DNA from 2 places in the Pseudomonas sp. Marseille-Q8238 genome. Region 2 is predicted to be linked to the other one. Evidence: predicted binding sites of a transcription regulator. Region 2 holds the regulator's gene; the other holds the start of a gene.
The links. The regulator FliA, encoded in region 2, starts transcription of late flagellar genes. The targets are predictions, from matches to a motif close to CTAAAGTTTNNNNNNNNNNNGCCGNTAA.
Positions count from the first base shown of each region.

Region 1: motA (flagellar motor stator protein MotA) is a predicted target of FliA. The motif match lies at 1,790-1,817, and genes of this name have one in related genera.

Region 1 covers NZ_CBCOPI010000001.1:4,305,154-4,308,564, reverse strand. The annotation lists gene ACWPW0_RS19880 (rhodanese-like domain-containing protein) at 1-124, opposite strand, end outside; gene ACWPW0_RS19875 (HDOD domain-containing protein) at 239-1,753, opposite strand; gene motA (flagellar motor stator protein MotA) at 1,872-2,723, shown strand; gene motB (flagellar motor protein MotB) at 2,729-3,411, shown strand, end outside.
Region 2 covers NZ_CBCOPI010000001.1:2,349,061-2,352,471, forward strand. The annotation lists gene flhF (flagellar biosynthesis protein FlhF) at 1-372, shown strand, start outside; gene fleN (flagellar synthesis regulator FleN) at 457-1,299, shown strand; gene fliA (RNA polymerase sigma factor FliA) at 1,296-2,045, shown strand; gene ACWPW0_RS10895 (chemotaxis response regulator CheY) at 2,127-2,501, shown strand; gene ACWPW0_RS10900 (protein phosphatase CheZ) at 2,521-3,309, shown strand; gene ACWPW0_RS10905 (chemotaxis protein CheA) at 3,340-3,411, shown strand, end outside.

The DNA of each region.
Region 1 (3,411 bases), 2.0 Mb from region 2:
GGATGTGTCCTTCGGCGTAGCGGGCTGCCGGGCTCAGATCGACCAGGATCAGCTCGGGTGCGCCCAGGCGGGTAGCCAGGTCGGCAGGTTCTATGACCAGCGGCAATGTGGCGAAGGCAGACATGGTGGCCTCTGGAAATACGCAAAGGGCGGATTGTAGCGGAAAGACCAGGCGACTGTTCAACGCCCGCTGCGCTGCATGGCGGTGTGTCAGGCTCTGGCGTGATTGCTTGCCGCGCTAGGCTTGGCGTTGAGTGAACGTAACGAGGGCGCGCTCAATACATTGCACGGTTTTACTGAATGCCTGCAGGCGAATATCGCTGATGGGGGCGCCTTGCTGATCGGCGATCACCAGCATCACCACGCGGCCTTTGGTCGCTAGTGAACGTAGCAGCAGGTTTTCACCCGCGAACAGCGTCTTGAGTGTGCCTGGCAGTAGCGCGGAAAACTGCGCGGTGTTGGCGGGTGTCAGGTGCAGTTGCCCTGGTTGGGCGAGCAGGCGGCGTAGAACCTGACTGTGGTTCGGGTCCAATTGCAGTTGTATGGCATGGGCAGGAAGACCGGCTGCCTGCTGGGTGCTGAGGCGCGTGTGGGTGCGGTCGGCGAGCAGCAGCAGGATGCGGGACAGGCCGCTGGCTGCGAGAGCCGAGCGCGCGCAGTCGGTCAGCTGCAGGACATTGGCAAACGGGGAGGGTGTCGCCAGCAGGCGGGCGCACTGTTCCTTCCACAGGCCGGGTTCGGCTTTCGTGGGCGCGCGTACAGACACGCTCAGTCGGCAGGCGTCCCAGGGCCAGACAAGGGCGATAGCGGGGTGCCAGAGCCCGGGTTTGGCGTGCAGGCGGGCGCTCAGCGCTGCCTGCTGATGGATCAACTGTTGTGTTTCCCCCAGCGGTGCCTGCAGGTAGAGGCCTGTCAGGCGCTGCCAGCGGGCCGTGTGTGGGCAGCTCCAGTTATGGTGTGCCGAGATGGCCAGGCCGTTGGCCAGCACCACGCTGTTGGCGGGTAGTGTCAGCCAGCGACGCAGCGTCGGATCGGCATCGAGTTGCTGCTGTTGATGAAGAGGGTGCTCGTTGTCGTGGGCGATGTGCAGGGCCTTGACCAGCAGGCGGCGGTCTTCGACCAGCACGCGATAGCCCTGGACGATCCAGTCCGGCAGGCGCCAGTGGCGTGCCAGTGCCAGGCACAGCTCCAGCAAGGGCACACCGAGCAGCTCTCGCTCCAGGGATGCCGCTGGTTTGCCCTTGCCCAGTACGTGTTGCTCCCAGGTATCGAAAAAGTCCGGGTGGGCATACACGAGGTGCCACAGCGGCGCGAGAAACAGCAGGCTGCCCCAGTGGATTTCCTGCCAGAGGCGCGCCAGGCGTCCGGCAAAGAGGCCGCTGGCCTGTTGCGAGGCATGTCGGCTGATCAGCTGCAGTTGCTGCAGGGCAACGGGTATCTGCTCGTCGGGAATGGCATCCAGTTGGGTGACGAGTGCCTCTGCCTGTTTCAGACCCAGGCGGTTGAGCGCCATTTCCAGGCTCTCGGCCGGCTCGTTGAAACCGCTGTTGCTGCGGTTGGCGGCGCGTAGCAGGGCCAGGGCAATCGTCGGGACATCCTGAATCTGTTCGGCGAGTTCGCGCAATGACCGGCGACTGTCCATCAGGGCGCGGCGTATCTGTTCCCGCTGGCTGACTGCGACCGGCAAACGGACGCCGTCCAGTTCCTTTATCCAGGCATCGAGAGTGTGTGGCACGGGCTTTGTACTGGGCATGGGCGTGTGGCCAAACTGGATTTTCAGCGGAACTGGCTATAGTCTGGCGCAATACTTCCGATAAATAGAAGGGTTGTTTTTATCCACCCCTTCCGACTGGCTGCTCAAGTTCATATCCATGGCAAAAATCATCGGCATCATCGTCGTAATCGCCAGTGTGCTTGGTGGTTATGTGCTATCCCACGGCAAGATTGCCGCCCTGATCCAGCCCTTTGAGGTATTGATCATCGGTGGTGCTGCACTGGGTGCATTCCTGCAGGCAAACCCGGGCAGTGCATTCATGCACACCATGAAGAAGTCACTGAGCATGTTCAGCTCGCGCTTCAATCACACCTTCTACCTCGAGGTTCTCAAACTGCTCTACGAGATTCTCAACAAGAGTCGCCGTGAGGGCATGATGGCCATCGAGGCCGATATCGAAGAGCCTAGTGCCAGCCCGATCTTCAGCAAGTACCCCGGCATTCTCAAGGATGAGCGGATGACGGCATTCGTATGCGATTACCTGCGCATCATGTCGTCCGGCAACATGGCGCCCCATGAGCTGGAAGGTCTGTTCGACATGGAGATCGCCAGCCTCAAGGAGGATCTGGAGCACCCGGCCCATGCGGTGGCCAAGATTGCCGACGGCATGCCCGCGTTCGGTATCGTGGCGGCGGTACTCGGGATCGTGGTGACCATGGCGATGCTCGGCGAGGCTGAGCAGGCGGCTCTGGGGCAGCATGTGGGCGCGGCCCTGGTGGGGACGTTCCTCGGTATTCTCGCTGCCTACGGATTCTTTGGTCCGCTGTCGGCCAGCCTGGAGCATGATGCCAAGGAAGAGCTGAACGTGTACGAAGCCATCAAGGCCTGTCTGGTCGCCTCTGCTTCCGGCATGCCGCCAACTCTGGCGGTGGAGTTTGGGCGCAAGGTGTTGTACCCCGCACACCGACCGAGTTTCAGTGAGCTCGAACAGGCGATGCGCGGTAACTGACGGCGATGGAAAACAACCAGCCGATCATCGTCAAGCGCGTCAAGAAGACGGCTGCAGGCCACCATGGCGGCGCCTGGAAAATTGCTTTCGCCGACTTCGCTACCGCAATGATGGCGTTCTTCCTGGTGCTCTGGCTGATGTCATCGGCGACACCTGAACAGAAGAAGGCCATCTCCGGCTACTTTCAGGACCCCATCGGCTACACCGAAAGCGCCAGCCCTTATGTGATCGATCTGGGGGGTACGCCCACGCCGGCCCCTGATCGCACCCTCAACCCCGAATTGAAAGACGCGCCTTCTGCCCAGGAGTCGGCGGTCGATTCGGTGGATGACATGCAGGACGTCGATGCCAAGCAGGCCGAGCAACTCGCCGAGCAGATCGAGCGCGAGCGCCTGGAAATGTTGTTGCAGGAGCTGCAGACCAAGGTCGACGAGAACCCGCAGCTGCAGAAGTTCAAGGACCAGATTCTCTTCGAGATTACTCAGGATGGCCTGCGTATCCAGATCATGGATGCCGCGAACCGGCCGATGTTCGATCTGGGGAGTGCGCGTCTACAGCCCTATTTCGAGGATATCCTGCTGATCCTCGCGGACACCATCAAGGCGGTGCCGAACAAGATCAGTGTCAGTGGTCACACCGATGCCAAGCCGTTCGCCGGTACGGGCGAGTTCGGCAACTGGGAGCTCTC
Region 2 (3,411 bases):
ATGCAGCTGGAAAGCCTTGCCGGACGAGGCGTCAAGGCCAAGAATTACCTGGTATTGGCCGCTACCAGCCAGAGCCAGGTGCTCAAGGCGGCCTATCATAGTTACAAGCGTTGCGGCCTTTCCGGCTGCATTATCAGCAAGCTCGACGAAGCAACCAGTCTGGGTGAAGTTTTAGGGCTGGCTATCAGCCAGCATCTACCGGTAGCCTATCTCACTGATGGGCCAAAAATTCCGGATGACCTGCAGGTTCCACGCAGCCACCAATTGGTTAGCCGGGCAGTGAGTTTGCAGGCGCCGGAAGATCCGAGCGAGGAAGCCATGGCGGACGTATTCGCCGGTCTCTATCAGAACCCCACTCGGCATGCGAGCTAGTGGGTGGTAGGGTCCAAGGTATTCCAGTGTTGAGGAAGGGTCGGGAGATTTTCCGGCCAGCCCAATCCAGGCAAGACAAGGTGTATAGAAACCATGGGTAGTAGGCATCCCGTACAGGTGATCGCAGTGACCGGCGGCAAGGGTGGCGTCGGCAAGACCAATGTGTCGGTGAATCTTTCACTGGCACTGGCCGACCTTGGTCGACGGGTCATGCTGATGGATGCCGACCTCGGCCTTGCCAACGTCGACGTACTGCTCGGCCTGACCGCCAAGCGCACCCTGGCGGATGTGATTTCCGGTGAGTGCGATCTCAAGGATGTGCTCATTCAGGGCCCCGGCGGCATTCGTATCGTGCCCGCCGCCTCGGGCACACAGAGCATGGTGCAACTGACGCCCATGCAGCATGCCGGCCTGATCCAGGCGTTCAGCGATATCAGTGACAACCTTGATGTCCTGGTAGTCGATACCGCAGCGGGTATCGGCGATGGTGTTGTCAGCTTCGTGCGCGCCGCTCAGGAAGTGATCGTGGTGGTCTGTGATGAGCCGACGTCGATTACGGATGCCTACGCCCTGATCAAACTGCTCAACCGGGATTACGGCATGAGCCGTTTCCGTGTGCTGGCCAACATGGCCCACAGCCCTCAGGAAGGCCGCAACCTGTTTGCTAAGCTGACCAAGGTAACCGACCGTTTTCTCGATGTGGCCCTGCAGTATGTTGGAGCTGTGCCCTATGACGAATCAGTCCGCAAGGCCGTGCAGAAACAGCGCGCGGTATACGAAGCCTTCCCGCGCTCGAAGTGCGCACTGGCGTTCAAGGCGATAGCCCAGAAAGTCGACACGTGGCCGTTGCCGGCCAATCCGCGTGGCCATCTGGAGTTTTTCGTCGAGCGCCTCGTGCAGCAACCGGTTGCGGGCTCGGCCGTATGACAGCAGCCAATGGACTTCTTATGTACAGCAAGGCCCGGGAGCAAGACTCTCAGCATCAACTGGTCGAGCGCTATGCACCGCTGGTCAAGCGCATCGCCTATCACCTGCTGGCACGCCTGCCGGCCAGTGTTCAGGTTGATGACCTGACGCAGGCCGGAATGATCGGCCTGCTCGAAGCCTCGAAGAAATACGATGGCAGCAAGGGTGCCAGTTTTGAAACCTACGCCGGTATCCGCATTCGTGGTGCGATGCTCGATGAGGTGCGCAAGGGCGATTGGGCACCACGTTCGGTACACCGCAATACTCGAATGGTCAGCGATGCCATCCGGGTAATTGAGGCCCGAACCGGCCGAGATGCTAAAGATCAAGAAGTTGCAGCCGAACTCCAATTGAGTCTCGAGGATTACTACGGCATTCTTGGCGACACTTTGGGCAGCCGTTTGTTCAGTTTCGACGACCTCATGCAGGACGGTGAACATGGCGGCGGACTGCATGAAGATACCGGTAGCACCCAGACAGAACCTCTGCACGAACTGGAAGATGAGCGTTTCCAGGCGGCGTTGGCCGATGCCATCTCCAACCTGCCTGAGCGTGAACGTCTGGTTTTGGCGTTGTATTACGACGAAGAACTGAATCTCAAGGAAATCGGTGAGGTCCTGGGCGTCAGTGAGTCGCGTGTCAGCCAGCTGCACAGTCAGTGCGCGGCTCGCTTGCGCGCTCGTCTGGGAGAGTGGCGCGCACGCTGACGAATTACCGGTTTCATGATTGCGACGTTGCCGGGAGCCGGTAATGTTTAGGACTGTACGGAGGTCGACTTGGACAAGAATATGAAAATCCTCATCGTTGACGACTTTTCGACGATGCGACGGATCATCAAGAACCTCTTGCGCGATTTGGGTTTCACCAATACCGCCGAGGCTGACGATGGCACTACAGCATTGCCGATGCTGCATAGCGGCAGCTTCGATTTTCTCGTAACCGACTGGAACATGCCCGGGATGACCGGGATCGACCTGTTGCGTGCCGTGCGCGCCGATGAGCGACTCAAGACCTTGCCTGTACTCATGGTGACTGCTGAAGCCAAGCGCGATCAGATCATCGAGGCTGCTCAGGCCGGGGTGAATGGCTATGTGGTCAAGCCGTTCACGGCCCAGGTTCTGAAAGAGAAGATCGAAAAAATCTTCGAGCGGGTTAATGGCTGATGTCCGCCACGAGGGCGCTATGGCACACGATGAATCCTCTCAGGACGATCTCGAATCGGTTCTGAAAACCCATGCACGGCAGCTCGTGGATAGCCTGGAAAAAGGCAATTTCGGTGAGGCTGTACAAGTCATCTACGAGCTGAATCAGACGCGTGACCGCGGCCTGTATCAGGAGGTGGGTAAGCTCACCCGCGAGCTGCACAATGCCATTGTCAATTTTCAGATTGACCCGCGCATGCCGCACGCCAGCGAAATTTCGCAGATCACGGATGCTACCGAGCGCTTGTCCTATGTCGTGCAGATGACCGAGAAAGCGGCCAATCGCACGATGGATCTGGTGGAGCAAAGCGCTCCCCTGGTCAATGACCTGGGAAGTGAGGCGCAGGCATTGAGTGCCGACTGGGGGCGCTTCATGCGCCGTGAGTTGAGCGCGGATGCCTTCCGCGAACTGGCCAAGCGCATCGAACTGTTCCTTGCCCATAGCGAACGTGACAGCCAGAAGCTGTCCTCGCATCTGAATGACATTCTTTTGGCGCAGGACTACCAGGACCTCACGGGGCAGGTGATCAAGCGGGTTACGCAATTGGTCACCGAGGTGGAGAGCAACCTGCTCAAACTGGTGTTGATGGCCAGTCATGTGGACCGGTTTGCCGGCATCGAGCATGACCATCACGCATTGCGCACCGAGCAAGCACAACAAAAAGAACCTTCCAGGGGTGAAGGTCCGCAGATTCATGCCGATAAGCGTGAGGACGTCGCATCCAATCAGGATGATGTCGACGATCTGTTGTCCAGTCTTGGATTTTAGGGCTCTAACAGAGCCTTTGGAGCGCAATCGATGAGCTTCGACGCCGATGAGGAGATTCTCCAGGACTTCCTGGTAGAGGCCGGCGAAATTCTTGAGTTACTG